3 regions of the Streptomyces bikiniensis genome follow, and region 2 is predicted to be linked to each of the others. Evidence: riboswitches for the same ligand, from Rfam matches in the RefSeq annotation. Region 2 holds a riboswitch; each other region holds the start of a gene.
The links. A riboswitch is a leader RNA that binds a small molecule or an ion and turns the genes downstream of it on or off. The one in region 2 is predicted to bind cobalamin.
Positions count from the first base shown of each region.

Region 1: it holds a riboswitch for cobalamin, as region 2 does, so the genes downstream of both, cobN (cobaltochelatase subunit CobN) here and OO47_RS10230 (prenyltransferase/squalene oxidase repeat-containing protein) in region 2, are expected to answer to the same signal.
Region 3: it holds a riboswitch for cobalamin, as region 2 does, so the genes downstream of both, nrdI (class Ib ribonucleoside-diphosphate reductase assembly flavoprotein NrdI) here and OO47_RS10230 (prenyltransferase/squalene oxidase repeat-containing protein) in region 2, are expected to answer to the same signal.

Region 1 covers NZ_JNXJ01000006.1:198,004-207,841, reverse strand. The annotation lists gene cobM (precorrin-4 C(11)-methyltransferase) at 1-192, shown strand, start outside; gene OO47_RS38720 (50S ribosomal protein bL37) at 358-432, opposite strand; gene OO47_RS06280 (cobalt-precorrin-5B (C(1))-methyltransferase) at 703-1,827, opposite strand; gene OO47_RS06275 (cobalt-precorrin-6A reductase) at 1,840-2,565, shown strand; gene OO47_RS06270 (precorrin-2 C(20)-methyltransferase) at 2,605-4,113, opposite strand; gene OO47_RS06265 (precorrin-8X methylmutase) at 4,110-4,760, opposite strand; gene OO47_RS06260 (cobalamin biosynthesis protein CobG) at 4,757-6,100, opposite strand; cobalamin riboswitch at 6,255-6,395, shown strand; gene cobN (cobaltochelatase subunit CobN) at 6,435-9,838, shown strand, end outside.
Region 2 covers NZ_JNXJ01000010.1:61,364-71,201, forward strand. The annotation lists gene OO47_RS10220 (TetR family transcriptional regulator) at 229-858, shown strand; gene OO47_RS10225 (hypothetical protein) at 887-1,450, opposite strand; cobalamin riboswitch at 1,596-1,739, shown strand; gene OO47_RS10230 (prenyltransferase/squalene oxidase repeat-containing protein) at 1,813-3,069, shown strand; gene OO47_RS10235 (SCO2322 family protein) at 3,066-3,758, shown strand; gene OO47_RS10240 (cobalt ABC transporter permease) at 3,755-4,894, shown strand; gene OO47_RS10245 (ABC transporter ATP-binding protein) at 4,891-6,594, shown strand; gene OO47_RS10250 (ECF transporter S component) at 6,546-7,448, shown strand; gene OO47_RS10255 (aggregation-promoting factor C-terminal-like domain-containing protein) at 7,735-8,136, shown strand; gene OO47_RS10260 (DUF2330 domain-containing protein) at 8,263-9,372, shown strand; gene OO47_RS10265 (O-methyltransferase) at 9,369-9,838, shown strand, end outside.
Region 3 covers NZ_JNXJ01000001.1:15,217-25,054, forward strand. The annotation lists gene OO47_RS00090 (APC family permease) at 1-1,959, shown strand, start outside; gene OO47_RS00095 (class I SAM-dependent RNA methyltransferase) at 2,054-3,382, shown strand; gene thiI (tRNA uracil 4-sulfurtransferase ThiI) at 3,653-4,936, opposite strand; gene nrdF (class 1b ribonucleoside-diphosphate reductase subunit beta) at 4,945-5,967, opposite strand; gene nrdE (class 1b ribonucleoside-diphosphate reductase subunit alpha) at 6,006-8,216, opposite strand; gene nrdI (class Ib ribonucleoside-diphosphate reductase assembly flavoprotein NrdI) at 8,174-8,605, opposite strand; cobalamin riboswitch at 8,768-8,995, opposite strand; gene OO47_RS00120 (hypothetical protein) at 9,073-9,372, opposite strand; gene OO47_RS00125 (hypothetical protein) at 9,571-9,838, opposite strand, start outside.

The DNA.
Region 1 (9,838 bases), on a different contig from region 2:
GCCGCCGTCGTCGCGATGGCCAGCCGCCCCGACGAGGTCGTCCTGCGCGGCACCCTGGACGACATCGCGGAGCAGACGAAGGCGGCCGGGATCACGAAGACGGCCGTCATCATCGTCGGCCGCACCCTCGCGGCCTCCGAGTTCCGCGACAGCCACCTGTACGACCCGGCCCGCGACCGCCACGCCTGCTGACGACCGCGCACGCGGAGGGCGACCGGACCACGCGGAGGGCGACCGGTCCACGCGGAGGGCGACCGGTCCACGCGGAGGGCGACCGGTCCACGCGGGAAGCGACCGGCACACACGCGGAGGGGCCCCGGGGAGATCCCCGGGGCCCCTCCGTCACGACCACTCGGCTCAGGTGTTCGGCCGCTTGCCGTGGTTCGCGCCCTTCTTCTTCCGGGCCCGCCGCTTGTTGCCACGCTTCGACATGAGACTCCCTCTCGGTCGCTCGGTCGGGTGTTCGCCGCCAAGCCTAGGGGCGGGCCCCGGGCGCCGCATGTCGGCACGTGGGACCCCGCCGCGTAGGGAGATCACGGCCCGGGAATCCGGTCGGCGGCCCCCGCGGGTCCTCGCCGCCGTCGCGGCGGGCGAGTCCGTCACCGCCGCCGAGAACGGCGTCGCCGTCGCACGCGCGGTGCCGACCGGGGCCGAGGCGCCCCCCGGGGCGGCAGGATCCCGGCCGCGAGAGCGGCCCCCGCCCTACGCCCCCGGCCCCCGCACCGACGACCGCCCCACCACCGTCCCCGCGCGGTCGACGCAGATCACGTCCACCGCGACCGGGGCGCCGCGCAGGACCGTCAGGGACTCGTCGCGGGCGCGGGCGGCCACCAGGTCGCCGAGGGGGACGCCGGCGGCCTCGCAGAGGCGGAGGGCGGCCAGGCCCGTGTTCGCGGCGGCGATCTCCGCCGCCAGCGCCTCGGACGCGCCGCCCGTGAGGGCCAGGTCCGCCAGGAAGCCCTTGTCGACCTGGGAGCGGGCCGAGTGCAGGTCCAGGTGGCCGGCGGCCAGCTTGGAGAGCTTCGCGAAGCCGCCGCAGACCGTCAGCCGGTCCACCGGGTGGCGGCGGACGTACTTGAGGACCGCGCCCGCGAAGTCGCCCATGTCGAGCAGGGCGATCTCCGGCAGGTCGTACAGGCCCGTCACCGTCCGCTCCGAGGTCGAGCCGGTGCAGCCGGCGACGTGCGTGAGGCCGCCCGCGCGGGCCACGTCCACGCCCCGGCGGATGGAGTCGATCCAGGCCGAGCAGGAGTACGGGACGACGATCCCGGTCGTGCCGAGGATCGACAGTCCGCCGAGGATGCCGATCCGGGGGTTCCAGGTGGAGCGGGCGATCTCGGCGCCGCCGTCGACGGAGATCGTGACCTCGACGTCGCCCGTGCCGCCGTGCGCGGCGGCGACCCGCGCCACGTGCTCGCGCATCAGCTGCCGGGGCACGGGGTTGATCGCCGGCTCGCCCACGTCGAGCGGCAGGCCCGGCAGGGTGACCGTGCCGACGCCCTCGCCCGCCCGGAAGACCACCCCGGAGCCCGGCGGCAGGAGCCGTACCGTCGAGCGGATCACGGCCCCGTGGGTGACGTCCGGGTCGTCGCCCGCGTCCTTCACCACCGCCGCCATGGCCGTGTCCCCGGCGTGCTCCTCGGCCGTGAGCGCGAACGACGGCGTCTGCCCCTTCGGCAGCGTGATCGTCACCGGGTCCGGGAAGTCCCCGGTCAGGAGGGCCGTGTACGCGGCCGTCGTCGCCGCCGTCGCACAGGCACCGGTCGTCCAGCCCGGGCGCAGACCGGTGTGCTTGAGTTGGGCCTCGCGCCCGCCGCCTGAACTCACGAAGGGGCTCCTGTGCACGTACTCATTCTCGGCGGGACCACCGAGGCCCGCGCCCTCGCGGGACTGCTCCACCCCCGCGTCCGGGTCACCAGCTCGCTCGCGGGGCGGGTCGCCCGGCCCCGGCTGCCCGAGGGCGAGGTCCGGATCGGCGGCTTCGGCGGGGCGGACGGGCTCGCGGCCTGGCTGGGGGAGCACGCGGTGGACGCGGTCATCGACGCCACCCATCCCTTCGCCGAGCGGATCAGCTTCAACGCGGCCCGGGCGGCCGCCACCGCCCATGTTCCCCTGCTCGCGCTCCGCCGTCCCGGCTGGGTCCCGGGGGCGGGCGACGACTGGCGCGACGCGGGCTCCCTGGCGGAGGCCGCCACCGCCCTCGACGGCCTCGGGGACCGCGTCTTCCTCACCACCGGCCGCATGGGCCTGGCCGTCTTCGCCGACCGCCCGGAGTGGTTCCTGGTCCGCTCGGTCGACGCCCCCGAGGCCCCGGTGCCGGCCCGCGCCGAGATCCTTCTCGACCGGGGCCCCTTCACCCTCGACGGCGAACGCGAGCTGCTGCGCCGCCACCGCATCGACGTCCTCGTCACCAAGGACAGCGGCGGCACGGCCACCGCCCCGAAACTGACCGCCGCCCGCGAGGCCGGCATCCCGGTCGTCGTCGTCCGCCGCCCCCCGGTCCCGGAGGGCGTACGGACGGCGACGACGCCCGAGGAGGCCGCCGCCCTGGTGCTCGGGTACTGAGTCCCGGGGCCTGTCCGGCGGATCAGGGTCGGACAGGCCCTAGCCGTACCGGCGCGGCGTCCACGTGATCGTGCGGCCGTCGCCGCGCTCCACCGCCCGGGTCTGCGAGGAGCCGATCAGGAGGAGGGTGCGCATGTCGACCTCGGAGGGGTCCAGGGTCTTCAGGGTCAGGACCCGGACCGACTGCTCGGGGCCGCCGACGTCGCGGGCGACGACCACCGGGGTGTCGGGGGAGCGGAGTTCCAGGAGGAGGTCGCGGGCGGCCGCCACCTGGTGGGTGCGGGACTTCGAGCCCGGGTTGTACAGGGCGATGACCAGGTCCGCGCCGGCCGCCGCGCGCAGCCGGTCCGCGATCACGTCCCAGGGCTTGAGCCGGTCGGAGAGCGAGATCGTCGCGTAGTCGTGGCCGAGCGGGGCGCCCGCCGCCGCCGCGGCCGCGTTGGCGGCGGTCACGCCCGGCAGGACCCGTACGGGAACGTCCGCGTACTCCGGTTCCGACGCCACCTCCAGGACCGCCGTCGCCATCGCGAAGACGCCCGGGTCGCCGCCCGAGACGACCGCGACCCGGTGCCCGCGCCGGGCCAGGTCGAGGGCGAACTCGGCGCGCTCCGACTCCACCTTGTTGTCGGAGCCGTGCCGCCGCTGCCCGGGGCGCAGCACCGGCACCCGGTCCAGATAGGTGGTGTAGCCGACCAGGTCGTCCGCGTTCAGCAGGGCGCCGCGCGACTCCGGCGTCAGCCAGGGCGCGCCCGCCGGGCCCGTGCCGACCACGACGACCTCGCCCCGCTCCCGTACCGGCGGCTCCTCGTCGACGCGGGAGGGCAGCACGGCCACCGAGAAGTACGGGACGGACCCCGGGTCCACGTCCGCCAGGCGCTCCGTCCGCTCGCCCGCCATGAACGCCCGCTCCACGTACCGCGCGTCCTCCAGGCGGCCCGCCCGCTCCAGGGCCCGCCGCACGGTGGGGAAGGTGCGGCCCAGCTTCATCACGACCGCCGAGTCCGTGCCCGCGAGCCGGGCCGTCAGCTCGTCCTCCGGCAGCGTGCCCGGGACGATCGTCAGGACCTCCTCCGCCTCGCACAGCGGCTCCCCGAGCCGGGCGGCGGCGGCGCTCACCGAGGTGACGCCGGGGATGACGGTCGTGTCGTAGCGGTGCGCGAGCCGCTTGTGCATGTGCTGGTACGAGCCGTAGAAGAGCGGGTCGCCCTCGGCGAGGACCGCGACCGTGCGGCCCGCGTCCAGGTGGGCGGCGAGCCGGGCCGCCGCCTCCTCGTAGAAGTCGTTCAGGGCGCCCCGGTAGCCGCCGGGGTGGTCCGTGGTCTCCACCGTGAGCGGGTACACCAGGCGCTCCTCGACGTGGTCCTCGCGCAGGTGGGGGGCCGCGATCGAGCGGGCGATGGAGCGCCCGTGGCGGGCCGAGTGGTAGGCGACCACGTCGGCGGACGCGATGGCCTTCACGGCGGCGAGGGTCAGGAGCTCCGGGTCGCCGGGCCCGAGCCCCACGCCGTACAGCTTGCCGACGGTGTTTCCGGCCGGGGTCCCGGTCACTGCTGGATCTCCGCTTCGTGCGCGAGGGCGTTGATCGCGGCGGCCGTCATGGCGCTGCCGCCGCGCCGGCCCCGGACGACGAGGTGGTCGAGGCCGAGGGTGTTGGCGGCGAGGGCGTCCTTGGACTCGGCGGCGCCGATGAAGCCGACCGGTATGCCGAGGACGGCGGCGGGCCTGCCCGCCCCCTTCGCGACCATCTCCAGGAGGTGGAAGAGGGCGGTGGGCGCGTTGCCGACGGCCACGACGGAGCCTTCGAGGCGGTCCCGCCACAGCTCCAGGGCTGCGGCGGAGCGGGTGGTGCCCAGCTCGGCGGCCAGGGCCGGGACGGCCGGGTCGGAGAGCGTGCAGACCACCTCGTTGTCGGCGGGCAGCCGCTTGCGGGTGACGCCGCTGGCGACCATCTGCGCGTCGCAGAGGATCGGCGCGCCCGCCCGGAGCGCGGCGCGGGCGCTCGCGACGACGCCCGGCGAGTACGCGATGTCCTGGACGAGGTCCGTCATGCCGCAGGCGTGGATCATCCGGACCGCCACCTGGGCGACGTCGGCGGGCAGGCCCGTGAGGTCCGCCTCGGCGCGGATCGTGGCAAAGGAGCGGCGGTAGATCTCCGTGCCGTCCTTCTCGTAGTCGAACATCCTGTTCTCGCTCATCTCGTTGTGCGGGGCGCGGTGCGGGGTGCGGTGCGGGCCGTGGTGACCGCGGGGGCCAGGTCGGTACGGGGGACGGGGGCGCCGTCGACCAGGTAGCCCCCGCCGGGGACGGCGAGGACGTCGACCCAGTCGCCGTGCGGGTGCCCGCAGCGGCGCTCGCAGCCGGAGTAGTGGACGGGCAGGCCGGGGCGGCCGGGGACCGCGTCCGCCCGCACGTCCGCGAGGGACTTGGCGCAGCCGGGCCGCCCGGTGCAGGCGCTGACGCCGGCCCAGGGGGAGCCGGGCCGGGTGATCAGGCCGGCCGCGTCGAGCGCGGGCGCCCGGTCGGGCCCGGCGCCGACGACGACGGCCCCGCGCCAGGGCGTGAGCCGTACCTCGTCGGCGGGCAGCAGGGCCCGCAGCTGCGCGGCGGTGAGCCGGCCGAGGGGGGCGAGCACGTGGAACGCGGCGGGCCCGAGGGGGCCGGGAGCGGGGGGAGCGCCGTGGGGCGGGGCGGATTCCCGTACGGCCTCCTGTACGGGCTTCCGTATGTCCTCTCGTACGGCGGCCTCCTCCACGGGCTTCCGTACGGCGGCCTCCTCTACGGGCTTCCGTACGGCCTCCCGTACGGGCTCCGCCGCGATCCCGGCCGTCGTGAGCGCCGCCCGTACGTCCACCCCGGAGCCCTCCGGCAGCTCCCGGACGCGCCAGGCGCCCGTACCGGCCCCGCGGGCGGCGGTCAGGAAGGCGCGGGCGGCGGCGAGGGCGGCGCGGGGGGCGTCGGCGGCGGCCACGCGCACGGTCCGGCCGCCGAGGTGCAGGAGCGCGGTGCCGGGGTCCGCTGCGACCAAGGTCACATCCCCGCCGAGGCCGGTGACGTCGCCGCGGCCGTCGTCCAGGACGAAGAGGAAACGGCCCGAGAGCGCGGCGGCCCAGGGCGCGGCGCAGAGCCGTTCGTCCAGCTCGCGGGCCCACAACTGCACGTCGGCGGCGCCGAGTCCGTCGAGGCCCGAGGCCGGGGAGGCCACGATGTTGCGGACGCGCTCGTGGGTGGGGGAGGGCAGCAGGCCCGCCTCCGCGAGGAGCGCCGCGAGCTCCGCCCCGCAGCCGCCGGCCAGGCCGCGCAGCTCGGCGTTGCCGCGCGAGGTGACGCTGATCCGCCCGTCCCCCAGGGCCTCGGCTGCGTCCGCCAGGACCTCCACCTGACGCGACGTCAGGAGCCCTGCGGGGAGCCGCAGTCGGGCCAGGTGCCCGTCGTCGGCGGAGTGCAGCCGCAGCGCCCCGGGGCAGGCGTCGCCGCGCTCCCGCACACGGGGTGCGCCGGGGGCGGGCGTCGGGGCCGGGGTCGGGTCGGGCGGCATGGCGGCGAGCATACCCACGGGAAACCGGCGGTCGGCGGGGTGTGACCGGCCCGACTCGGAGCGCCGGGGGCAGGGCGCGCGAGCCGGGCGCCCGCCCCTTCGGGCCCGGTGTGATCCGTCCGACCCTCCCGCTCCCTCCAGCCCCCGCGGCCCACGATCTAGGATGCGAGTCGGCATGGGGTCCCAGGACCCCGGGGAGGAAGCCCGGTGAGATTCCGGCGCGGTCCCGCCACTGTGAGCCGGCCCGGCACTCCCGGGCGGGTGAGTCAGGAACTCCCGCCGCACACACGACCACCCGGGGCGCGGACAACCCCGAGGAAGGGCCTGCCTCGCCATGCTCCTGCTGCTGTCGCACTCCGACACCGACCTGCTCAGCGCCCGTGCGGCCGGCGGCCCGGTGGAGTACCGGTTCGCCAACCCGTCCCGGCTCCCGCTCGCCGACCTCCCCGCCCTCCTCGACGGCGCCGACCTCGTCGTCGTCCGGCTCCTCGGCGGCCTCCGCTCCTGGCAGGACGGGCTCGACGCGATCCGCGCCGCCGGAAAGCCGGTGGTCGTGCTCAGCGGCGAGCAGGCGCCCGACGCGCAGCTGATGGAGGCGTCCACCGTGCCCGTCGGCGTCGCCACCGAGGCGCACGCCTACCTGGCGCACGGCGGCCCCGCCAACCTGGAGCAGCTGGCCCGCTTCCTCTCCGACACCGTCCTGCTCACCGGCCACGGCTTCGAGGCCCCGGCCGCCGCCCCGACCTGGGGCCCGCTGGAGCGGACCGCGCGGGACGGGGACGGCCCGACGATCGCCGTGCTCTACTACCGCGCCCACCACATGAGCGGCAACACCGCCTTCGTCGGCGCCCTGTGCGACGCGATCGAGGACGCCGGCGCGCGGGCCCTCCCGCTGTACGTGGCCTCCCTGCGCGCTCCCGAGCCGGAACTGATCGACACCCTCCGCACCGCCGACGCCCTCGTCACCACCGTCCTCGCGGCGGGCGGCACCAAGCCGGCCGAGGCGCAGGCCGGCGGCGACGAGGAGGCCTGGGACGCGGGCGCGCTCGCCGCGCTCGACGTGCCGATCCTCCAGGCCCTCTGCCTGACCGGTTCGCGGTCCGCGTGGGAGGAGAACGACGAGGGCCTGTCCCCGCTGGACGCCGCCGGCCAGGTCGCCGTCCCCGAGTTCGACGGGCGCCTGATCACCGTCCCGTTCTCCTTCAAGGAGATCGACGCGGACGGCCTGCCCGCGTACGTGGCGGACGCCGAGCGCGCGGCCCGCGTCGCCGGGATCGCCGTGCGGCACGCCCGCCTCCGGCACATCCCGAACGCCGAGAAGAGGCTGGCGCTCGTCCTCTCCGCGTACCCCACCAAGCACTCCCGCATCGGCAACGCCGTCGGCCTCGACACCCCCGCCTCCGCCGTCTCCCTCCTGCGCCGGCTGATCGAGGAGGGGTACGACTTCGGGCCCGTCGAGGAGCTGCCCGGCCTGGTGTCGGGCGACGGCGACGAGCTGATCCGCGCCCTCATCGAGGCCGGCGGCCACGACCAGGACTGGCTGACCGAGGAGCAGCTGGCCAGGAACCCGGTCCGCATCCCGGCCGCCGACTACAAGCGCTGGTACGCCACCCTCCCCGAGGAGCTGCGGACGCAGGTCGAGGAGCACTGGGGCCCGGCGCCCGGCGAGATGTTCCTCGACCGGTCGCGGAACCCGGAGGGCGACATCGTCCTCGCCGCCCTGCGGCGCGGGAACCTGCTGGTCCTCATCCAGCCGCCGCGCGGCTTCGGCGAGAACCCGATCGCGATCTACCACGACCCGGACCTCCCGCCGTCCCACCACTACCTGGCGGCCTACCGCTGGATCGCGGCCCGCGCCGAGGACGGCGGCTTCGGTGCCGACGCCATGGTCCACCTGGGCAAGCACGGCAACCTGGAGTGGCTGCCCGGCAAGAACGCCGGCCTGTCCGCCGCCTGCGGCCCGGACGCGGCCCTCGGCGACCTCCCGCTGGTCTACCCGTTCCTGGTCAACGACCCGGGCGAGGGCACCCAGGCCAAGCGGCGCGTGCACGCCACCCTGGTCGACCACCTGGTGCCGCCGATGGCCCGCGCCGACTCGTACGGCGACATCGCGCGCCTGGAGCAGCTGCTCGACGAGTACGCGCAGATCTCCTCCATGGACCCGGCGAAGCTGCCCGCGATCCGCGCCCAGATCTGGACCCTGATCCAGGCCGCCAAGCTCGACCACGATCTGGGGCTCGAAGAGCGCCCGGAGGACGACGGGTTCGACGACTTCCTGCTGCACGTCGACGGCTGGCTGTGCGAGGTCAAGGACGCCCAGATCCGCGACGGCCTGCACGTCCTCGGCGGCGCCCCGGCCGGCGGGGCCCGGGTCAACCTGGTCCTCTCCATCCTGCGCGCCCGCCAGATCTGGGGCGGCACGCAGGCCCTGCCCGGTCTGCGCGAGGCCCTGGGCCTGGACGAGTCGGCCGCGACCCGCACCACCGCCGACGAGGCGGAGGCGAAGGCGCGCGAGCTGGTCGAGGCGATGGAGGCGGCGGACTGGGCGGTGGAGGCGGTCGGGTCGGTCGCGGCCGACCACGGCCCCGACGTGCGGGCCGTGCTGCGGTTCGCCGCCGAGCAGGTCGTGCCGCGCCTGGCCGCCACCACCGACGAGCTGGCGCACGCCGTGCACGCGCTGAACGGCGGCTTCGTCCCGGCGGGCCCGTCCGGTTCCCCGCTCCGGGGCCTGGTCAACGTCCTGCCGACCGGCCGCAACTTCTACTCCGTCGACCCGAAGGCCGTCCCCTCCCGGCTCGCCTGGGAGACCGGCCAGGCGCTCGCGGACTCGCTCCTGGAGCGCTACCGCACCGACAACGGCGACTGGCCGACCTCCGTGGGCCTCTCCCTGTGGGGCACGAGCGCGATGCGCACCGCCGGCGACGACGTCGCCGAAGCCCTCGCCCTGCTCGGCGTCCGCCCGCTGTGGGACGAGGCCTCGCGCCGCGTGAACGGCCTGGAGCCGATCCCGCTCGCGGAGCTCGGCCGCCCGCGCGTCGACGTCACCCTGCGCATCTCGGGCTTCTTCCGCGACGCGTTCCCGCACGTCATCGGCCTCCTGGACGACGCCGTACGGCTGGTGGCGGGCCTGGAGGACGAGTCCGCCGAGGACAACTACGTACGGGCGCACGCGCAGGCCGACCTGGCCGAGCACGGCGACGAGCGGCGCGCCACCACCCGGATCTTCGGCTCGCGGCCGGGGACGTACGGCGCGGGCATCCTCCAGCTGATCGACTCCCGCGACTGGCGCACGGACGCCGACCTCGCCGAGGTGTACACGGTGTGGGGCGGTTACGCGTACGGGCGCGGGCTCGAAGGGCGCCCGGCGCGGGCCGAGATGGAGACCGCGTACAAGCGGATCGCGGTGGCCGCGAAGAACACGGACACCCGCGAGCACGACATCGCGGACTCGGACGACTACTTCCAGTACCACGGCGGCATGGTGGCGACCGTCCGCGCGCTCAAGGGCACGGCCCCCGAGGCGTACATCGGCGACTCGACCCGCCCGGAGACCGTCCGCACCCGCACCCTGGTCGAGGAGACCTCCCGCGTCTTCCGGGCCCGCGTGGTCAACCCGCGCTGGATCGAGGCGATGCGCCGCCACGGCTACAAGGGCGCGTTCGAGCTGGCGGCGACCGTCGACTACCTCTTCGGGTACGACGCCACGACGGGCGTGGTCGCGGACTGGATGTACGACAA
Region 2 (9,838 bases):
GGCGTTAATCTAGAACAAGTTACAGACTCGCCCGTCGACCGGCCGTTCCCGGCCGCCGCCCGACCCTTGCCGGGCCGTCGTCCGATCCTTGCCGGGCCGTCGTCCGGCCGTCCGGGAAGGACAGAATCTACCGGCAGGTAGCGCCGCGGTGAGATCCGGAGCGGGTGATTCGCGCCACGGCGGCGGCGCCGCCATACTGTCGCTCCCCACCGCACGGAACGGGACCCCATGACCGCAGAGAACAGAGCGGAGCACGGCACAGGCCACGCCCTCGGCCACGGCACCGCCGTACCCCTCACGGAGCGCCAGGAGGCGCGGCGGCGGCGCATCCTGGACGCCAGCACGCGGCTCGCCTCGCGGGGCGGGTTCGACGCCGTGCAGATGCGGGAGGTGGCCGAGGAGGCGGGCGTGGCCCTGGGCACGCTGTACCGCTACTTCCCGTCCAAGATCCACCTGCTCGTCGCGGTGATGCAGGACCAGCTCCGGCACCTGCACACCACGCTGCGGAAGCGGCCCCCGGCGGGCGCGGACCCGGCGGAGCGGGTCGCGGAGACCCTGATGCGGGCCTTCCGGGCGCTCCAGCGGGAACCGCAGCTGGCCGACGCGATGGTGCGGGCGCTGATCTTCGCGGACCGGGGGGCGAGCGCCGAGGTGGACGAGGTCTCCCGGCTGACGACCGCGATCATCCTGGACGCGATGGGGACCGGACAGCCGACGCCGGAGCGGCTGTCGGCGGTCCGGGTGATCGAGCACACCTGGCACTCGGCCCTGATCACCTGGCTGTCGGGGCGGTCCTCGATCGCCCAGGTGAAGGTCGACATCGAGACGGTGTGCCGGCTGATCGGGGGTTCGGCCTGATCGGGACCCTGGTCTGATCCGGCTTCGGCTACTGCCCGTCGGTCCCACCCTCGGGGATCCGGACGCGGGAGCGGATCTCGTCGACGCAGGCCTTGTCGGCGGCCGACACGCTGATCTGTCCCGTGTCGAAGCCCCGGAACTCCGCCGTCAGGGTCCAGCCCCGCTTCGTGAAGATCTTCTGGGCGATCCGGACCGTCCCGTTCTCGTCCTTGCGCTCGGGCGCCTCCCCCGACGGCTGCCAGCCGCGTTCGCGCAGCTCGCCGACCACCGCCTCGTACCGGCCGAAGTCGACCTTCTCGTCCTCCGTCCCGTAACCGTGGTAACCGGCCCCGCACCGGGCCGCGGTCATCTTCGCCCAGTCCGGATCGTCGGCCGGGGCCCCCGCGTCCGCGGCCGCCGCCTCGATGTCCGCCTGGGCCGAGGCCTTCGTGACCGGACCGGTGTCCTCGGCCCGGGGCGTCGCCGAGGGGGCGGCGGACGCCCCGCCCCGCTTCCCCCCGCCGTCCGTCCCGCCGTCGCCCGTGCCGCAGCCCGCGGCGCCGAGCACCACGGCCATGACCACGGCCGCCCGGACCGCCGTCCCCTTGCGCATCCTCTTCCCCACCCCTTGTCCCCCACCCCTGTCGATCGCCACCGGACGGTGATCGTCCGGCGGCGGTCGCAGGAGTTTCGCACAGGGCCGGACGTGACGGCCCGTCCGTTTCCGCGGGCCGGTGCGAGGCCGCTCACACCCACCGTGAGCAGCGCGTACGGGCCGGTACAGTAAGCGGGTCGTCATCATGCCCGTACGGGGGGAAACCGGTGGAAATCCGGTACTGACCCGCAGCCGTTAACCGCCTTGGGGTGGTAAGTCGGAATGCCCCGGACGGGACGTGACCGCCGGCACCGTCGAGGAATACGGAGCCGGAGCCCGGTGCCCGAGGCGTGCCGTGCCCGGCCGCAGGAGAGGGCCCCATGAACACCGTCCGCCGCGCCGCCGCCACCGCGCTCGCCGCCGTCGCCGTACTCGGCACCGGAGCAGCCGGGCCGGCCACCGCCGCCCCCTCCCCGACCCCTTCCGCCGGGAAGCTCCCGGCCGGTCTGTACGGCACGAAGGACCCGACGTACGACGGCGTCTGGCGCCAGTCGCTCTCCTTCCTCGCCCAGCGCGCCACCGGCTACCAGCCCGCCGACCAGGCCGTGGAGTGGCTGCTCGGCCAGCAGTGCGAGGACGGCGCCTTCCCCTCCTACCGCGCGGACGCCGCGAAGCCCTGCGACGCGAAGACGATGCGGGATACCAACGCCACCGCCGCCGCCGTCCAGGCGCTCGCCGCCGTCCGCCGCCAGAGCGCCGCCCCCGGGAAGGCCGACCAGGCCGTCAAGGCCGGGTCCGACTGGCTGAAGTCCGTGCAGAACAAGGACGGCGGCTGGGGCTACGGCGCGGGCGGCGCCAGCGACGCCAACTCGACCTCCGTCGTCGTCGGCGCGCTCGCCGCGACCGGCGTGCGCCCCGGCGAGTTCACCTCCGCCGAGGGCCGCTCCCCCTACGACGCGCTCCTCACCTTCGCCCTGCCCTGCTCGGACGAGGAGGGCCCCGGCGCCTTCGCGTACCAGCCGGACAAGGCCGGGAAGCTGTTCGCCAACGCCGACGCCACCGCCGCCGCGACCCTCGCCGGGCTCGGCAAGAGCATGGTCGCCACCAAGGCCTCCCCCGAGCAGGCCCCCACCTGCACCGACCTGCCGAAGCCGACCCCCGAGCGGGTCGCCCTGAACGGCGCCTCCTACCTGGCGAAGACGCTCGCGACGACCCACCACCTCGTCCAGCCGCCGATGCCGGGCGCCGCCGACACCACCGAGCAGCCCGACTTCGGCAACACCGCCGACGCCGTCGTCGCGCTCTCCGCCGCCGGCGCCTCCAAGGAGGCCATGCCCGCCCTGGAGTGGCTGGAGAAGAACTCCGCCGCCTGGGCGAAGGAGAGCGGCCCGGCCGCCTACGCCCAGCTGATCCTGGCCGCCCGCGCGACGGAGACCGACCCGCGCAAGTTCGGCTCGGTCGACCTGGTCGAACGGCTCAACGCCGCCGGGCCCGCGCCCAAGAGCCCCGACACCTCCGCCTCCGACTCCTCCACCGCCGACGAGGAGGACTCCGGCTTCGACCTCTGGTGGATCATCGGCATCGGCACGGTCGTCGGCGTCGGCATCGGCTTCCTCCTGAGCGGCCGCAAGAAGTGACCGCCACCGCCGTCGGGACCCCCACGGCCAGGACCACCGCCAGGGTCGCGGGCGCCGCGGCCGGGGCGCTGCTGACCCTCGCCGGGGTCGCGGCCGCCCCGGCGCACGCCGCCGGCTACCGCTACTGGTCGTACTGGGAGAGCGACGGCGGCAAGCCCTGGGCGTACGCCACGCAGGGCCCGGCGACCGCCCGGCCCGCCGACGGCGACGCGGTCGGCTTCCGCTTCGCGGTCAGCAAGGAGGCCGACGACACCGCCAGACCCACCGCCGCCCCGGACTTCGCCCGGATCTGCGGGGGCGTGGCGGCGAAGGACGGCACGAAGCGGATCGCGGTCGTCGTCGACTTCGGCGGCCCGGCCGACGCGCCGCCCGGCGAGGCCCCGCCGACCCCGCGCGTCACGACCGGCTGCGCGCAGGTCCGCCCCGACGCGACCGGCGCGGAGGCGCTCGCCGCCGTGGCGAAGCCGCTGCGGTACGACAGCGGGGCCATGCTGTGCGGGATCGCGGGCTATCCGGCGCGGGGCTGCGGCGAGGAGGTGGGCGAGGAGCCGACCGCCGCGGCCTCCCCCGCCGCGGCGAAGAAGCAGGACGACGGTGGGGGCGGCCCGTCCGTCGGCGCGCTCGTCGGCGGGGCGGCCGTCCTGGCGCTCGGCGGGGCGGCGGTCTGGAAGGCCCGCCGCCGCGGATGAGCACCGCTCCCGGTCGTACCGTGTTCCCCGGCCCCCTCCGGAGCGTGCTCACGGCTCCCGTCGCGAGCCGGGCCAACGCCCTGCACGCGGGCGCGTGGTGGCTGTGGGCGCTCGGCCTGGCCGTCGCCGCCTCCCGCACCACCAACCCGCTGCTGCTCGGCCTGGTCGTCGGCGTCGCCGGCTATGTCGTCGCGGCCCGCCGCACGGACGCGCCCTGGGCCCGCTCGTACGGCGCGTTCGTGAAGCTGGGTCTGTTCGTGGTGGCCCTCCGCGTCCTCTTCTCCGTGTTCCTCGGCTCCCCGATCCCGGGCGCGCACCTCCTCTTCACCCTGCCCGAGGTGCCGCTGCCCAGCTGGGCGCAGGGGGTGCGGATCGGGGGCCGGGTGACGGCCGAGCAGGTGCTCTTCGCGGTGTACGACGGCGCGAAGCTGGCGACCCTGCTGATCTGCGTGGGCGCCGCGAACGCGCTCGCCAACCCGGCGCGGCTGCTCAAGTCGCTGCCGGGTGCCCTGTACGAGGCGGGGGTCGCCGTCGTCGTGGCGATGACCTTCGCGCCGAACATGGTCGCCGACGTGGCCCGGCTGCGGACCGCCCGCCGGCTGCGGGGCCGCCCCACGGGCGGGGTCCGGGCGGTCCTCCAGATCGGCCTGCCGGTCCTGGAGGGGGCCCTCGAACGCTCGATCGCGGTGGCGGCGTCCATGGACGCACGGGGGTACGGGCGCACGGCCCGCGTCCCGGCGGCCGTGCGCCGCACCACGAACGTCCTGACCCTCGGCGGGCTCCTCGGCATCTGCGCGGGCTCGTACGGGCTGCTCGCGGCGGAGGGCGCAGGGTACGGGCTCCCGCTGCTCGGCGCCGGGCTGCTCGCCGCCGTGGCCGGGCTCCGGCTCGGCGGGCGCCGGACCGTACGGACCCGGTACCGGCCCGACCGCTGGGGCGCCCGGTCCTGGCTGGTGGCCGGGTCCGGGGTGGCGGTCGCGGTCCTGATGATCCGGGCGAACGCGTACGCCCCGGAGGCGCTGCACCCCGGGGTGGTCCCCCTGGCGGCCCCGGAGCTGCCGCTGCTGCCCGCGCTGTCGGTCCTGCTGGGCCTGGTGCCGGCGTTCGTGGCCCCCGTACCCGAGGAGAACCCGTGATCCGCTTCGAGAACGTCTCGGTGAGGTACGAGGAGGACACCGAGCCGACCCTCAGGAACCTCGACCTCACCGTCCCGGAGGGGGAGCTGGTCCTCCTGGTGGGCCCCTCGGGCGTGGGCAAGTCGACCCTCCTGAACGCGGTCTCGGGCCTGGTCCCCCACTTCACGGGCGGCACGCTGACCGGCCGGGTGACGGTCGACGGCCGGGACACCCGTACGCATCCGCCGCGCGAACTGGCGGACGTGGTGGGCACGGTGGGGCAGGACCCGTCGGCCCACTTCGTCACCGACACGGTCGAGGACGAGCTCGCGTACGGGATGGAGTCCCTGGGGCTCGCGCCCGGCGTCATGCGGCGCCGGGTCGAGGAGACCCTGGACCTCCTCGGCCTCGCCGAACTCCGCGACCGGCCGATCGCGACGCTCTCCGGCGGGCAGCGCCAGCGGGTCGCGATCGGCTCCGTCCTCACGCCGCACCCCAAGGTCCTCGTCCTCGACGAGCCGACCTCCGCGCTCGACCCGTCGGCGGCGGAGGACGTCCTCGCGGTCCTCCAGCGCCTGGTCCACGACCTCGGCACGACGGTCCTCCTCGCCGAGCACCGCCTCGAACGCGTCGTCCAGTACGCGGACCAGGTCCTCCTCCTCCCGGAGGCGGTCATGGGCCCCCCGTCCGCCGTCATGTCCGTCTCCCCGATCCACCCCCCGGTGGTCACCCTGGGCCGCCTGGCGGGCTGGACCCCCCTGCCGCTCACGGTGCGGGACGCGAGGCGGAGGGCGGGGGGGTTGAAGGAGCGCCTGGAGCCGCTGATCGGGGCGGGTGTCCCTGCGGGGCCCCTCCCCCACCCCTCCCCCCACGCCCGAGGGCATGGGGGGAGGGGTGGGGGCTTCTCCCTCTTCTCGCGGCGGCGACGGCGGCCACAGGGCGAGCAGCCACACCCCGCCACCCCCCTCGTCCTCACCGCCTCCCTCCACGTCCGCCGCGCCCGCGTGGAGGCCCTCCGCGCGATCGACCTCCGCGTCGACCCGGGCGAGACCGTCGCCCTCATGGGACGGAACGGCGCCGGGAAGTCGACCCTGCTGTCCGCGCTGGTCGGCATGATCGCCCCCACCTCCGGCACCGTCCGGATCGCGGGCCGCGCCCCCCACGCCACCGATCCCCGCGAGCTGATCCGCCAGGTCGGCCTGGTGCCGCAGGAGCCGAGGGACCTGCTGTACGCGGACACCGTCGCCGCCGAGTGCGCGGCGGCCGACGCGGACGCGGGCGCGGCGGACGGCACCTGCCGGGCCCTGGTGTCCGAGCTGCTGCCGGGCGTCGCGGACGACACGCACCCCCGGGACCTCTCCGAGGGCCAGCGCCTCGCCCTCGCCCTGGCCGTCGTCCTGACCGGCCGCCCCCCGCTGCTCCTCCTGGACGAGCCGACCCGGGGCCTGGACTACGCGGCCAAGGCCCGCCTGGTCGAGCACCTGCGCGCCCTCGCGGCGGACGGGCACGCGATCGTGCTCGCCACGCACGACGTGGAGCTGGCGGCCGAGCTGGCCCACCGGGTGGTGATCCTCGCGGACGGCGAGGTGGTCGCGGACGGCCCGACGGCCGAGGTCGTGGTCTCCTCGCCCGCGTTCTCGCCCCAGGTCGCCAAGGTCCTGGCCCCGCAGCCGTGGCTCACGGTCGAGCAGGTGGAGCGGGCCCTGGAGGAGGCGCGGTGAGCGCCCTCCGCCTCGGCCCCCGCTCCGTCGCCGCCCTCGCCCTCGTCTCCCTGATCGGGATCGCCGCCTTCTGCTGGCCCCTGTTCGCGGACGCCGACTCGGCCGTGACGTCACACGCCGGTGACGCTCCGTGGCTGTTCGCGGCCCTGCTGCCGCTGCTCGTCGCCGTCGTGGTGGCGACGATCGCGGACTCCGGCATGGACGCGAAGGCGGTCGCGATGCTGGGGGTGCTCGCCGCCGTGGGCGCGGCGCTGCGCCCGCTGGGGGCGGGGACGGCCGGCCTGGAGCCGATGTTCTTCCTGATGGTGCTGAGCGGCCGGGTCCTGGGCCCGGGCTTCGGCTTCGTCCTCGGCGCGGTGACGATGTTCGCGTCCGCGCTGCTCACGGGCGGTGTGGGCCCCTGGATGCCGTTCCAGATGCTGTCGATGGGCTGGTTCACGATGGGCGCCGGGCTGCTGCCGGGGCAGCGGACGCTCCGGGGCCGGGGCGAGCTCCTGATGCTCTCCGCGTACGGCTTCGTGGCGGCGTTCGCGTACGGCACGGTCATGAACCTCCAGGGCTGGGTCCTGCTCCAGGGCCTGAGCAGCGGGATCTCCTTCCAGCCGGGCGCCCCGCTGCACGAGAACCTGGTCCGCTTCCTCGCCTACGTCACCGCCACCTCCCTCGGCTGGGACCTCGGCCGGGCCGTGCTCACCGTGGTCCTCACGCTCACGGTCGGCGGCACGCTCCTGAGGGCGCTGCGGCGGGCGACGAGGCGGGCGAACTTCGAGGCCCAGGTCACATTCGAGGGCCCGGAAGGGGCCCCTGCGAGTGAGGCGCCCCACAGGACCCAGGTCACGTACGAGCCGGAATAGTAGGCGTACGAAACCGCCCAAAGACCTCCCTACACCCGCGCAACCTGCGGAAACGCGCCCCCTCCCGCCCCCGGGACGTTCCTCCCGGGTCCGAACCTCCCTCGTACAGGGGGTCGTTGCATCGGCGTTCCGGCCCTGCTTCTCTGGTGGACGTCGCCAGGCAGCCGGTGCTCACCGCAGCGCCTCGGGCAGACCGGTTCCCCCCGTTCCCGGGTCCCCCGGGCTCTGGTTCCGGCTTGCCGAAAACGCCCGGCGCGACCTCTGTCCCCGAAGTTAGGTAGAAACCTTGATTCGCTCGCTCACCACTCGTGTCGCCGCCCGCAAGAAGACCTTCGCCGCCTCCGCAGCCGTGTTGCTGGGTGCGTCGGGTGCGGTGCTCGGCACGACGGGCTCGGCCTCGGCCGCCAGCCCGCAGGATGTCGCGCGACAGATCGTTCCCGCCTCGCAGTACGCCTCCTTCAGCAAGATCGTGGCCCACGAGTCCGGCTGGAACCACAAGGCCACCAACTCCTCCAGCGGCGCCTACGGCCTGGTCCAGGCCCTCCCGGCCTCGAAGATGTCCTCGGCCGGCTCCGACTGGAAGACGAACCCCGCCACCCAGATCAAGTGGGGTCTCAACTACATGAACGAGCGCTACGGCTCCCCGAACGCCGCCTGGGCGTTCTGGCAGGCCAACGGCTGGTACTGAGAAGTCCTGCCACCGCACAGCGCGCACACGCAAGGCCCCGCCCTCCTCACGGAGGGGCGGGGCCTGCGGCGTTCCCGCACCTCGCCCCCGAGGAACCGGATCCTCCTCCCGGACGTCCGAGCTGCCATGTGGGGGACACACGGCATCCTGATCAGAAGATTCCTGACGGCCTTCGTCGCGCTGCTCGGGCTCCAGACCGGTTCGCTCGTCGCACCGGCGCACGCCTGCGGCTGCGGCGCGATGATCCCGGACGCGTCGCGGCGGATCGGTGTCGACCGCGAGGAGTCGGCGGTGCGCTGGGACGGGCGCACCGAGACGATCGTGATGCGCTTCCGCGTGCACGGGGACGCCGAGCGGGCGGCCTGGATCATGCCGGTGCCGAGCCGGGCCGACGTCTCCCTCGGTGATCCGGAGCTGTTCGACCAGATCGACCGGCTCACCGCGCCCGAGCGGCGCGACCGCCCCTACTTCTGGCCGCGCGAGGACGACTGGCCGTTCGACACCGATGACGGGGACGGGGCCGGGGCGATGCCCGGCGCGGGTACCGGCGTCGGCGTCGTGGGCCGCGAGCGGCTCGGCCCCTTCGACGTGGCCCGGCTGACCGCCACCGACCCGGGCGCGCTCGGCGGCTGGCTGCGCACGAACGGCTTCGACCTGCCCGACCGGCTGACCGGCGCGCTCCGGCCGTACGTCGACCGGAAGTGGGAGTACGTCGCGGTCCGCCTCGCGCCCGAGAAGAAGGGCGCCGTCCTGCGGGGCGAGCTGACCCCGCTGCGGATCGCCTTCGCCTCGTCCGAGCCGGTCTACCCGATGCGGCTGTCGCGGCTGGCGAAGACGCCCCAGACCCTCGGCCTGGCCGTCCTCTCCGACCACAGGATGGAGCCCCGCTCGGCCATCGGCGGCGACCGGCCCGAGGTGACCTTCGCGGGGCGGATCGAGCGGCCGGAGGGCGCGGTGGCCGCGCTCGCGGGCGGCGGGCCGGTGCACCTGACCGTCCTGGAGCAGGAGTTCCCGAACCCGGGGCGGATCGACGACGACCACCACCTGCGGCGGGTGGCCGACACCCCGTACCGCGAAGTGATCCACACCGACCGGCTGCTGACCGTCGCCGGACTCCCCGTCTGGCTCCTGACGGTGGGCGGCGGGGCGCTGCTCGCGGTGATCGCGGTGATCCTGACCGTACGGGCGTCGCGGCGCCGCCGGGCCCCCGTCGCGGGTGTACGTTCGACCGCATGACCAACTCTCAATGGACGGACGTCGACCGCTACTTCACCGAACTGCTCGCCCCGGGCGACGAGGCGCTGTCCGCCGCGCTCACCGCCTCGACGGCGGCCGGCCTGCCGGAGATCGCCGTCGCCCCCAACCAGGGGAAGCTGCTCCATCTCCTCGCCCGGGTGCAGGGAGCGCGGAACATCCTGGAGATCGGCACCCTCGGCGGCTACAGCACGATCTGGCTGGCCCGCGCGCTGCCGGCCGACGGGCGTCTGATCACCCTGGAGTACGACCCGGCCCACGCCGACGTCGCCCGCGCGAACATCGCCCGCGCCGGGCTGGACGAGCTCGTGGAGGTCCGCACGGGCGCGGCCCTGGACAGCCTGCCGAAGCTGGAGGCGGAGGGCGCGGGCCCGTTCGACCTGTTCTTCATCGACGCGGACAAGGTCAACAACCCGCGCTACGTGGAGTGGGCCCTGAAGCTCTCCCG
Region 3 (9,838 bases), on a different contig from region 2:
CTCCCCGTCTTCGCCTCCGACCCGCTCTCCTCGGTGGCGTACGCGCCCGGCGAGGTCCTCCTCGTCCTCTCCGTAGCAGGTCTGTCGGCCTACCACTTCAGCCCCTGGATCGCGCTCGCGGTCGTCGTCCTGATGTTCACGGTCGTCGCCTCCTACCGGCAGAACGTGCACGCCTACCCGAGCGGCGGCGGCGACTACGAGGTCGCCAACACCAACCTCGGGCCGAAGGCCGGACTCACCGTGGCGAGCGCCCTGCTCGTCGACTACGTCCTGACCGTCGCCGTCTCCATCTCCTCGGGCATCGAGAACCTCGGCTCGGCGATCCCCTTCGTCGTCGAGCACAAGGTCGCCTGCGCGGTCGCCGTCATCGTGCTGCTCACCCTGATGAACCTGCGCGGGGTGAAGGAGTCCGGCACCCTCTTCGCCATCCCGACGTACGTCTTCGTCACCGGCGTCTTCCTGATGATCGCCTGGGGCGCCTACCGGGGCATCGTCCTCGGCGACACGATGAAGGCCCCCACCGCCGACTTCGAGATCAAACCCGAACACCAGGGACTGGCCGGATTCGCCCTCGTCTTCCTGCTGCTGCGCGCCTTCTCCTCCGGCTGCGCCGCGCTCACCGGCGTCGAGGCCATCTCCAACGGCGTCCCCGCCTTCCGCAAGCCGAAGTCGAAGAACGCCGCCACCACGCTCGCCCTCATGGGCGGCCTGGCCGTCACCATGTTCTGCGGCATCATCTTCCTGGCCATGGCCACCGACGTCCGGATGGCGGAGAAGCCCGCCCAGGACCTGATCCTCAACGGCGTCCCGGTCGGCCCGGACTACGTCCAGGACCCGGTCATCTCGCAGGTCGCGGCCGCCGTCTTCGGCGACGGGACGTTCCTCTTCGTCGTCCTCGCCGCCGCCACCGCGCTCGTCCTCTTCCTGGCCGCGAACACCGCGTACAACGGCTTCCCGCTCCTCGGCTCGATCCTCGCCCAGGACCGCTACCTGCCGCGCCAGCTGCACACCCGCGGCGACCGCCTCGCCTTCTCCAACGGCATCGTGCTCCTCGCCGGCGCCGCCGCCCTCCTCGTCTGGCTCTACGGGGCCGATTCGACCCGGCTGATCCAGCTGTACATCGTCGGCGTCTTCGTCTCCTTCACCCTCAGCCAGATCGGCATGGTCCGGCACTGGAACCGGCACCTGAAGGACGAGCAGGACCCGGCCAAGCGCCGCCACATGATCCGCTCCCGCGCGATCAACGCCTTCGGCGCCTTCTTCACCGGCCTCGTCCTGGTCGTCGTCCTCGCCACCAAGTTCACCCACGGCGCCTGGGTCGCCCTGCTCGGCATGGTCATCTTCTACGGAACGATGACCGCGATCCGCAGGCACTACGACTCGGTGGCCGCGGAGATCGCCGCCGCCGAGGAGCGGCCCGACGAGTACGTGCGCCCCTCCCGGGTCCGCTCCATCGTCCTCGTCTCCAGGCTCCACAAGCCCACCCTCCGCGCCCTGGCCTACGCCAAGCTCATGCACGCGAACGAGCTGGAGGCGCTGACCGTCAACGTCGACCCGGCCGATACGAAGGCCCTCAAGGAGGAGTGGGAGCGGCGTGGCATCAACGTCCCGCTCAAGATCCTCGACTCGCCGTACCGCGAGGTCACCCGCCCGGTGATCGAGTACGTGAAGAGCCTGCGCCGCGAGAGCCCGCGCGACGCCGTCTCCGTCTACATCCCCGAGTACGTCGTCGGCCACTGGTACGAGCACCTGCTGCACAACCAGAGCGCCCTGCGCCTCAAGGGCCGGCTGCTCTTCACCCCGGGCGTGATGGTGACCTCGGTCCCGTACCAGCTCCGGTCCTCCGAGGCCGCGCGGAAGCGGGCCAGGAAGCGCCAGGAGTGGAACGCGCCGGGCGCGGTCCGCCGGGGCCCGGTGGAGAAGGGCCACAAGGAACCGGCCGGAAAGAACACCCCCTAGGCCGCCCCGGGAGAACGACGGGAAAGACCGGGCTAGACTGGTGGGCTGCCGTCCGAACGGCAGCCCGCACCCCTTCCCCTTGGAGCTCCCCGCCATGCAGAACACCCCTGTCTCGTCGCTGGTCGGGGAGGAGTACGAGGTCGAGGTCGGCCCGGTCGCCCACGGCGGCCACTGCATCGCCCGTACGGAGTCCGGCCGGGTCCTCTTCGTCCGCCACGCCCTGCCGGGGGAGCGGGTCCTCGCCCGCGTCACCGAGGGCGAGGAGACCTCCCGCTTCCTGCGGGCCGACGCGGTCGAGATCCTTGACCCGTCCAAGGACCGGGTCGAGGCCCCCTGCCCCTTCGCCGGCCCCGGCAAGTGCGGCGGCTGCGACTGGCAGCACGCCAAGCCCGGCGCCCAGCGCCGGCTCAAGGGCGAGGTGATCGCGGAGCAGCTCCAGCGCCTGGCCGGGCTCACCCCGGAGGAGGCCGGCTGGGACGGCACGGTCATGCCGGCCGAGGGCGACAAGCTGCCCGCCGGCGAGGTCCCGCAGTGGCGCACCCGCGTCCAGTACGCGATCGACCCCGAGGGCCGCGCGGGCCTGCGCAAGCACCGCTCCCACGACGTCGAGGTCATCGACCACTGCATGATCGCCGCCCAGGGCGTCTCGGAGCTCGGCGTCGAGCAGCGCACCTGGGAGGGCATGGCCTCGGTCGAGGCGATCGCGGCCTCGGGCTCGAACGACCGCCAGGTCATCCTGACCCCCCGCCCGGGCGCCCGCCTGCCCCTGGTCGAGCTCGACAAGCCGGTCTCGGTCATGCGGGTCGACGAGAAGGACGGCGGGGTCCACCGCGTCCACGGCCGCGCCTTCGTCCGCGAGCGCGCCGACGAGCGCACCCACCGGGTGGGCAGCGGCGGCTTCTGGCAGATCCACCCGAAGGCCGCCGACACCCTGATGAAGGCCGTCATGCAGGGCCTCCTGCCGCGCAAGGGGGACACCGCCCTCGATCTCTACTGCGGCGTCGGCCTCTTCGCGGGCGCCCTCGCGGACCGCGTCGGCGACCGGGGCGCGGTCCTCGGCATCGAGTCCGGCAAGCGCGCGGTGGAAGACGCCCGCCACAACCTGCAGCACTTCGAGCGGGTCCGCATCGAACAGGGCAAGGTCGAATCGGTCCTCCCGCGCACCGGCATCACCGAGGTCGACCTCATCGTCCTCGACCCCCCGCGTGCCGGCGCCGGCAAGCAGACGGTCCACCACCTGACGACCCTCGGCGCCCGCCGCATCGCCTACGTAGCCTGCGACCCGGCGGCCCTGGCCCGAGACCTCGCCTACTTCGGGGAGCGGGGCTACCGGGTACGGACGCTGAGGGCGTTCGATCTGTTTCCGATGACGCATCATGTGGAGTGCGTCGCGATCCTTGAACCTGCCGAGAAGGGCCGCTGAACTGCGGTTTTCCTGAGTGTGCATGATGTGCGCCACGTGCGTTACGGGCGGTATCTTGACGTATGTCTGACGTATGTCTGACGCACGGACGGCCTCATTTCTGATGAGCCGTCATGCGAACTCGGCGACCGTCGGAGCGGAGTTCGACGCCGCTGCTCTCAGGCGCACCGAGGTGGCCGGGACGTCGGCTGCCGAGCCGTCGGCCGCCCCTGCCCCGCTGTTTTCGGTAGTGACGTTCCGTGATGCAGGCGGTGCCCCGGCCGTGTGGTGTCACGGGAGGGACGGCCGGAGACCGCGGACCCGCTGCCCGGGGATGTCGGGCAGCCGGGGCGGGGCGGTCCTGCCCTCGTCCTCACCCGGCCGCAGGACCTCGGCCGAGGCGAGCAGGGTCTCGATCAGCTCGTCCAGCTCCAGGCGCTTCTCCACCGCCTCCACGTGTGCCACCCGGGTGCTGGTGCTCGCCCGGGGCGGGGCGAGCAGGCTGCAGCAGTCCTCGTCCGGGAGTACCGAGACGTCCGCGGTTCCGATCGCCCGGGCCTCGTCGATGATCTCCTGCTTCTCCCGCCCGATCAGTGGGCGCAGTACGGGTAGGGACGCGGCTTCGTCGACGGCGACGAGGTTGGCCAGGGTCTGGCTCGCCACCTGCCCGAGGCTGTCGCCCGTGACGAGAGCCTCGGCGCCGGTGCCGGCCGCGAGTGCGGAGGCGGTACGCACCATGAGCCGGCGCTGGGCCACCACCTGGAGCCGCCCCGCGCCCGCGATCGCGAGCTGTTTCTGTGCCTGGCCGAGGGCTATGAGGTGCAGGGTCCCGGGCGGCTGGAACTCGTTCAGCCGGCGGGCGAGAGCGTAGGCCTTGTAGACGGACGCAGGATTCGTGTAAGGCGCTCCGCTGAAGTGGACGAAGTCGCAGGCCAGGCCCCGGCGCATGGCACGGTGTGCGGCGACGGGGGAGTCGTAGCCGCCGGACAGCAGCACCAGTGCCCGGCCGCTGGAGCCGACCGGAAGGCCGCTCAGACCGGAATGGCGCGCCCAGGAGAGGTAGGTCTCCTTTCGGTCGATCGCCACGGTCAGGGTGACCCCGGGCGCGGTGAGGTCGACGGACAGGGCGGGTAGCGCTTCGCGTATGCGGGCTCCGAGGTGGCGCTCCATGGGGGCCGAGGTGAGCGGGAACTGCTTGTCCCGCCGTTTCACCCGGACGGCGAAGCTCGACACGGTTCCGCTCCCGTGCAGGGTGCGCAGCGTGTCGACGGCCGTGGCGGTGATGATCTCCAGGGTGCTGGGGACGCGTACAGCCGGCTCCACCGAGGTGAAGCCGATCACGTTGCGTGCCCGCTCGACGAGGACGTCCTGCGGGACCTGTCCGCCGAGCACGGTCACGTGCTGTGCGTTCTTGATCCAGGTGGAGCCGCCGACGCCCCGCAGCGCGACACGGAGGTTGTCGTGCAGGCGCTCCGTGAAGCGGTGGCGGTTGCGGCCCTTGAGGAAGGCCTCGCCGTGCTTGAGCAGGACGCACGGGTCGGCCGAGGGCGGTGCGGTGAGGGCATCGGTGGTCATGGTGGTTCTCAGAAGTCCCAGTCGTCGTCGGCGGTGTCCTCGGCCTTGCCCATCACGTAGGACGAGCCCGAGCCGGAGAAGAAGTCGTGGTTCTCGTCCGCCCCGGGGGACAGAGCGGCGAGGATCTCGGGGTTGACCTCGGTCTCCGTGGCGCCGAATCGGGTCGGGTGGCCGAGGTTCATCAGGGCCTTGTTGGCGTTGTAGCGGACGAACACGGCCACGTCGTCCATGAGACCGAGCGGCTCGTAGAGCTCGCCCGAGTACTGCAGCTCCAGCTCGTAGAGCTCGTCCAGCAGCGCGTCGGTGAACTCGCGCATCTCGTCCTGACCGGCCTTCGTGAGCTTCTCCAGCCCCCGCTGGTACTTGTAGCCGGAGTAGTAGCCGTGCACGGCCTTGTCGCGGAGGATCAGCCGGATCATGTCGGCCGTGTTCGTCAGCAGGGCGTGGGTGGAGAAGTGCAGCGGAAGGTAGAAGCCTGCGTACAGCAGCAGCGACGACAGGAGAGTGGAGGCGACCTTCCGCTTGAGCGGGTCGTCACCGTAGTAGTGGGCGAGGACCGTCTTGCAGCGCTGCTGGAGGACGTCGTTGTCCACCGCCCAGCGGTAGGCGGCGTCGATCTCCGGGGTGGTGGCGAGGGTGGAGAACACGGACGAGTAGCTGCGGGCGTGGACGGCCTGCATGAAGGCGATGTTGGTGTACACCGCCTCCTCGTGCTCGGTACGGGCGTCCTGGATCTGGACGATCTCCCCGACGGTGGCCTGGACCGTGTCGAGCATGGTCAGTCCCGTGAACACCCGCATGGTGAGGGTGCGTTCCTCCGGGCTGAGACGCTGCTGCCAGGCGCTCACGTCGTTGGAGAGCGGGACCTTCTCCGGCAGCCAGAAGTTGGCGGTGAGCCGGTTCCACACCTCCAGGTCCTTCTCGTCGGTCACCCGGTTCCAGTTGACCGGGCGCAACCGTGCCAGGGGGTCGTGGCGGTAGGAGGGAGGGGTGACCGACACCTCGGTCAGCGGTGCGGGCGTGGTGGTCATCGCTGGTGCTTTCGTGAGCTGTGCGGGCGGGGTGGCGGTCACAGGGTGCAGGAGAGGCAGTTCTCGATCTCGGTGCCTTCGAGGGCCTCCTGGCGCAGCCGGATGTAGTAGAGGGTCTTGATGCCCTTGCGCCAGGCGTGGATCTGCGCCCTGTTCAGGTCGCGGGTGGTGGCGGTGTCCCGGAAGAAGAGCGTGCAGCTCAGGCCCTGGTCCACGTGCTGGGTCGCCGCCGCGTAGGTGTCGATGATCTTTTCGGCGCCGATCTCGTACGCGTCCTGGAAGTACTCCGCGTTGTCGTCGTCCAGGTGCGGTGCCGGGTAGTAGACGCGGCCGAGCTTGCCCTCCTTGCGGATCTCCACCTTGGCGGCGACCGGGTGGATGGAGGCGGTGGCGTCGTTGATGTAGCTGATGGACCCGGTGGGAGGGACGGCCTGGAGGTACTGGTTGTAGATGCCGTGCGCCTGGACCGACCTCTTCAGCTCCCGCCAGTCGTCGCGCGTGGGGAGGTGGATCCCGGCTTCCGCGAAGAGGTCCCGCACGCGTGCGGTGGCCGGTTCCCAGGTGCGGTCGGTGTACTTGTCGAAGTACGAGCCGTCGGCGTACGCGGAGCCGGCGAAGCCGTCGAACGCCGTGCCGCGCTCGGTCGCGATCCGGTTCGAGGCGCGCAGCGCATGATAGGCGACGGTGTAGAAGTACATGTCGGTGAAGTCCACTCCTTCCTCGCTGCCGTAGTGGATGCGCTGCGAGGCCAGGTAGCCGTGGAGGTTCATCTGGCCGAGGCCGATGGCGTGGGACAGGTCGTTGCCGCGGGCCACGGAGGGCACGGCGCCGATGTCGGACTGGTCGGAGACGGAGGTCAGGGCGCGCACCGCGGTCTCCACCGTCGCCCCGAGGTCGGGGGAGGCCATGGCGGCGGCGATGTTGAGAGAGCCGAGATTGCAGGAGACGTCCCGGCCGACGGTCTCGTAGCCGAGTGCCGCGTCGTAGGTGCTGGGAGTGTTGACCTGGAGGATCTCCGAGCACAGGTTGGACATGTTGATCCAGCCGGGGACCGGGTTGGCACGGTTGACGGTGTCCTCGAACAACAGGTAGGGATAGCCCGACTCGAACTGCAGCTCCGCGACCGTCTTGAAGAACTCGCGGGCGCTGAGCGCGGTCTTGCGGATCCGCGGGTTGGCGACCATGTCGTCGTAGTGCTCGCTGACGGACAGGTCCGCGAGCGGCTTTCCGTACTCGCGCTCCACGTCGTACGGGGAGAACAGGTGCATGTCCTCGTTGCGCTTGGCGAGTTCGAAGGTGATGTCCGGGACCACGACCCCCAGGGAGAGGGTCTTGATGCGGATCTTCTCGTCGGCGTTCTCCCGCTTGGTGTCCAGGAACCGCATGATGTCGGGGTGGTGCGCGTGCAGGTACACCGCGCCGGCCCCCTGGCGGGCGCCGAGCTGGTTGGCGTAGGAGAAGGAGTCCTCCAGCAACTTCATCACCGGCACCACACCGGACGCCTGGTTCTCGATCTTCTTGATCGGGGCCCCGCGCTCGCGCAGGTTCGTCAGCAGCAGGGCCACGCCGCCGCCGCGCTTGGACAGCTGGAGCGCCGAATTGATCCCGCGTCCGATGGACTCCATGTTGTCCTCGACCCGCAGCAGGAAGCAGGAGACGAGCTCTCCACGCTGGGCCTTGCCGGCGTTGAGGAAGGTGGGGGTGGCGGGCTGGAAGCGGCCCGTCATCATGTCGTCCACCAGCCGGGCGGCCAGGGCCTCGTCGCCGGCGCCGAGGTACAGGGCTGTCGCCACCACGCGGTCCTCGTACCGCTCCAGGTAGCGGGAGCCGTCGAACGTCTTCAGGGTGTAGGAGGTGTAGTACTTGAAGGCGCCCAGGAAGGTGCGGAAGCGGTGCTTGTACGCGTACGCCCTGCGGTACAGGTCCTCCACGAACGGCCAGGCGTAGTGCCTGATCGGGGCTTCCTCGTAGTAGTCGTTCTCGATCAGGTGGTCGATCTTCTCCTTCAGCGTGGGGAAGACCACCGTGTTCGGGTTGACGTGCTGGAGGAAGTACTGGCGGACCGCCTCGCGGTCCTTGCCGAACTGGATGCGTCCGTCGCAGTCGTACATGTTCAGCATGGCGTTCAGCGCGTGGTAGTCCTTGCGCGCGCCGACGGACTCGCGCGGGCCGGCCTGCGCGGTGGCGGCCGGGGCGGCGACCGCGCTCATGCCGCCGGCCGTCCCGTCACCGATGACTGTCGTGTCCAAAACCTCTGCAGTCCTTCCTTCACGGCGCGGACGTCGCGGTCCGTACCCAGCAGTTCGAATCGGTAGAGCTCGGGCACCCCGCACTTCGCCGAGATCACCCGGCCCGCGAGGCAGTAGTCCGCACCGAAGTTGGTGTTGCCCGAAGCGATCACGCCGCGCAGCAGCGCACGGTTGTCCGGGTCGTTCAGGAAGCGGATCACCTGCTTGGGGACCGCGCCCGCGTGCTCGCCGCCGCCGTACGTCGGCACGATGAGCACGTACGGCCCGGCGGCCCGGGGCATGTCGTCGCGATGCGGGTGCAGGGGGATGCGCGTCGCCGGCAGATCCAGCTTCTCCACGAAGCGTTTGGTGTTCTCCGAGACACTGGAGAAATACACGAGACCGCTCATCGGTCCCCGCTCCTCTCGCTCGTTCCCGTGTCCGGGGCTGGGGGGGGAACGCGGCGGAGCGTACGGCGAGCGGCGGATCGGCGGAGGAAAGCTCGTCCGATCCGGGTCCGTGCGGCAGCCACGCGGCCCTCCCTCGGGGCCTCGGAGCGCGTACGCCGCGATTCGGCGGACGCACCGGTGGCAGGTCTTCGGACTCGCGGGCCCTTCTCGGCGCCATACGCCGAGGATTCCTACCGGCCGTCGCTTCCCGAGCCCGCTCCGGCGGACTCAGTGCGTATGACGGCGGTCGTTCCCGCTCACCGCTGCGGGGCAGTCCCGGATTCTCACCGGGTTCCCTCTTGCCTCGCCCGGCACATCGGTGCCTGGCGAACCACCAGCACGAGCAACACTACATCTGGGAGCCGGGATGTCCAGCCTGGGCAGATGTTGTGTCGCAGCTCGAACTTAGGTATACCTAAGTAATCCCCTTATGGTGCCGTCGCCTGTCGGTTCGCTCCGCCCGGTCGGGCCATCTTCCGGGCGTGACGAAGACACGCGCCGAGTTCGGAGGCGAGCCCCCGTGTGTCAGCAGGGTCGGCCGAGGCCAGCCGCTTCTCCAGGGACTCCAGCCGGTCGACGAGCTCCCGCAGCCCGCTCCGCAGCGCGCGGACACGCGACGCCTGCCCACCCAGCTGGCGGCGACTCGCCAGCAGCTTGTCGAACTCGCTCGGCGAGAGGACGACCACCCGCTCCCCGTCCAGAACCAGGTGTCGAACGTGCCTGTTCATGCCGCCTCCCCGCGTCGGCCGCCAGTCGGTCGCGTGGCGGCGACATATCAGAATACGGACAACGCGATGCGTGAGTTCCCTGTGCGAGGCGTGCGCCGGAAAGAGTGAAACGTTCGCGGAAACGGCCCCGCCCGCGGTCCGGGCCGGTTTCGGCAGGATCGCGGGCGGGGTGTGACATGCGTGAGGAAGTGGGTCCGGTTACGGACGTACGGGAGCCACGCGCGGCTTCGGGTTGGTGCTCGCGGTCTTGTTCAGCGAGAACGACCAGCCCTCGAAGCTGCCCTGGGCCGGCTTGCGGCCCGAGGCGCCGGACGTGCTGTAGGTCCAGCTGCCGCCGTTGGGGGCGTGCCAGTACGACCAGTACGCCGAGGCCGGGGGAGTGTTCACACAGGACTCGGTGGCGGCGGTGGGCTTGCCCTCGATGCGGCAGACGAAGGCCTTGCCCCAGCGCTGGGTCCCGGTGACG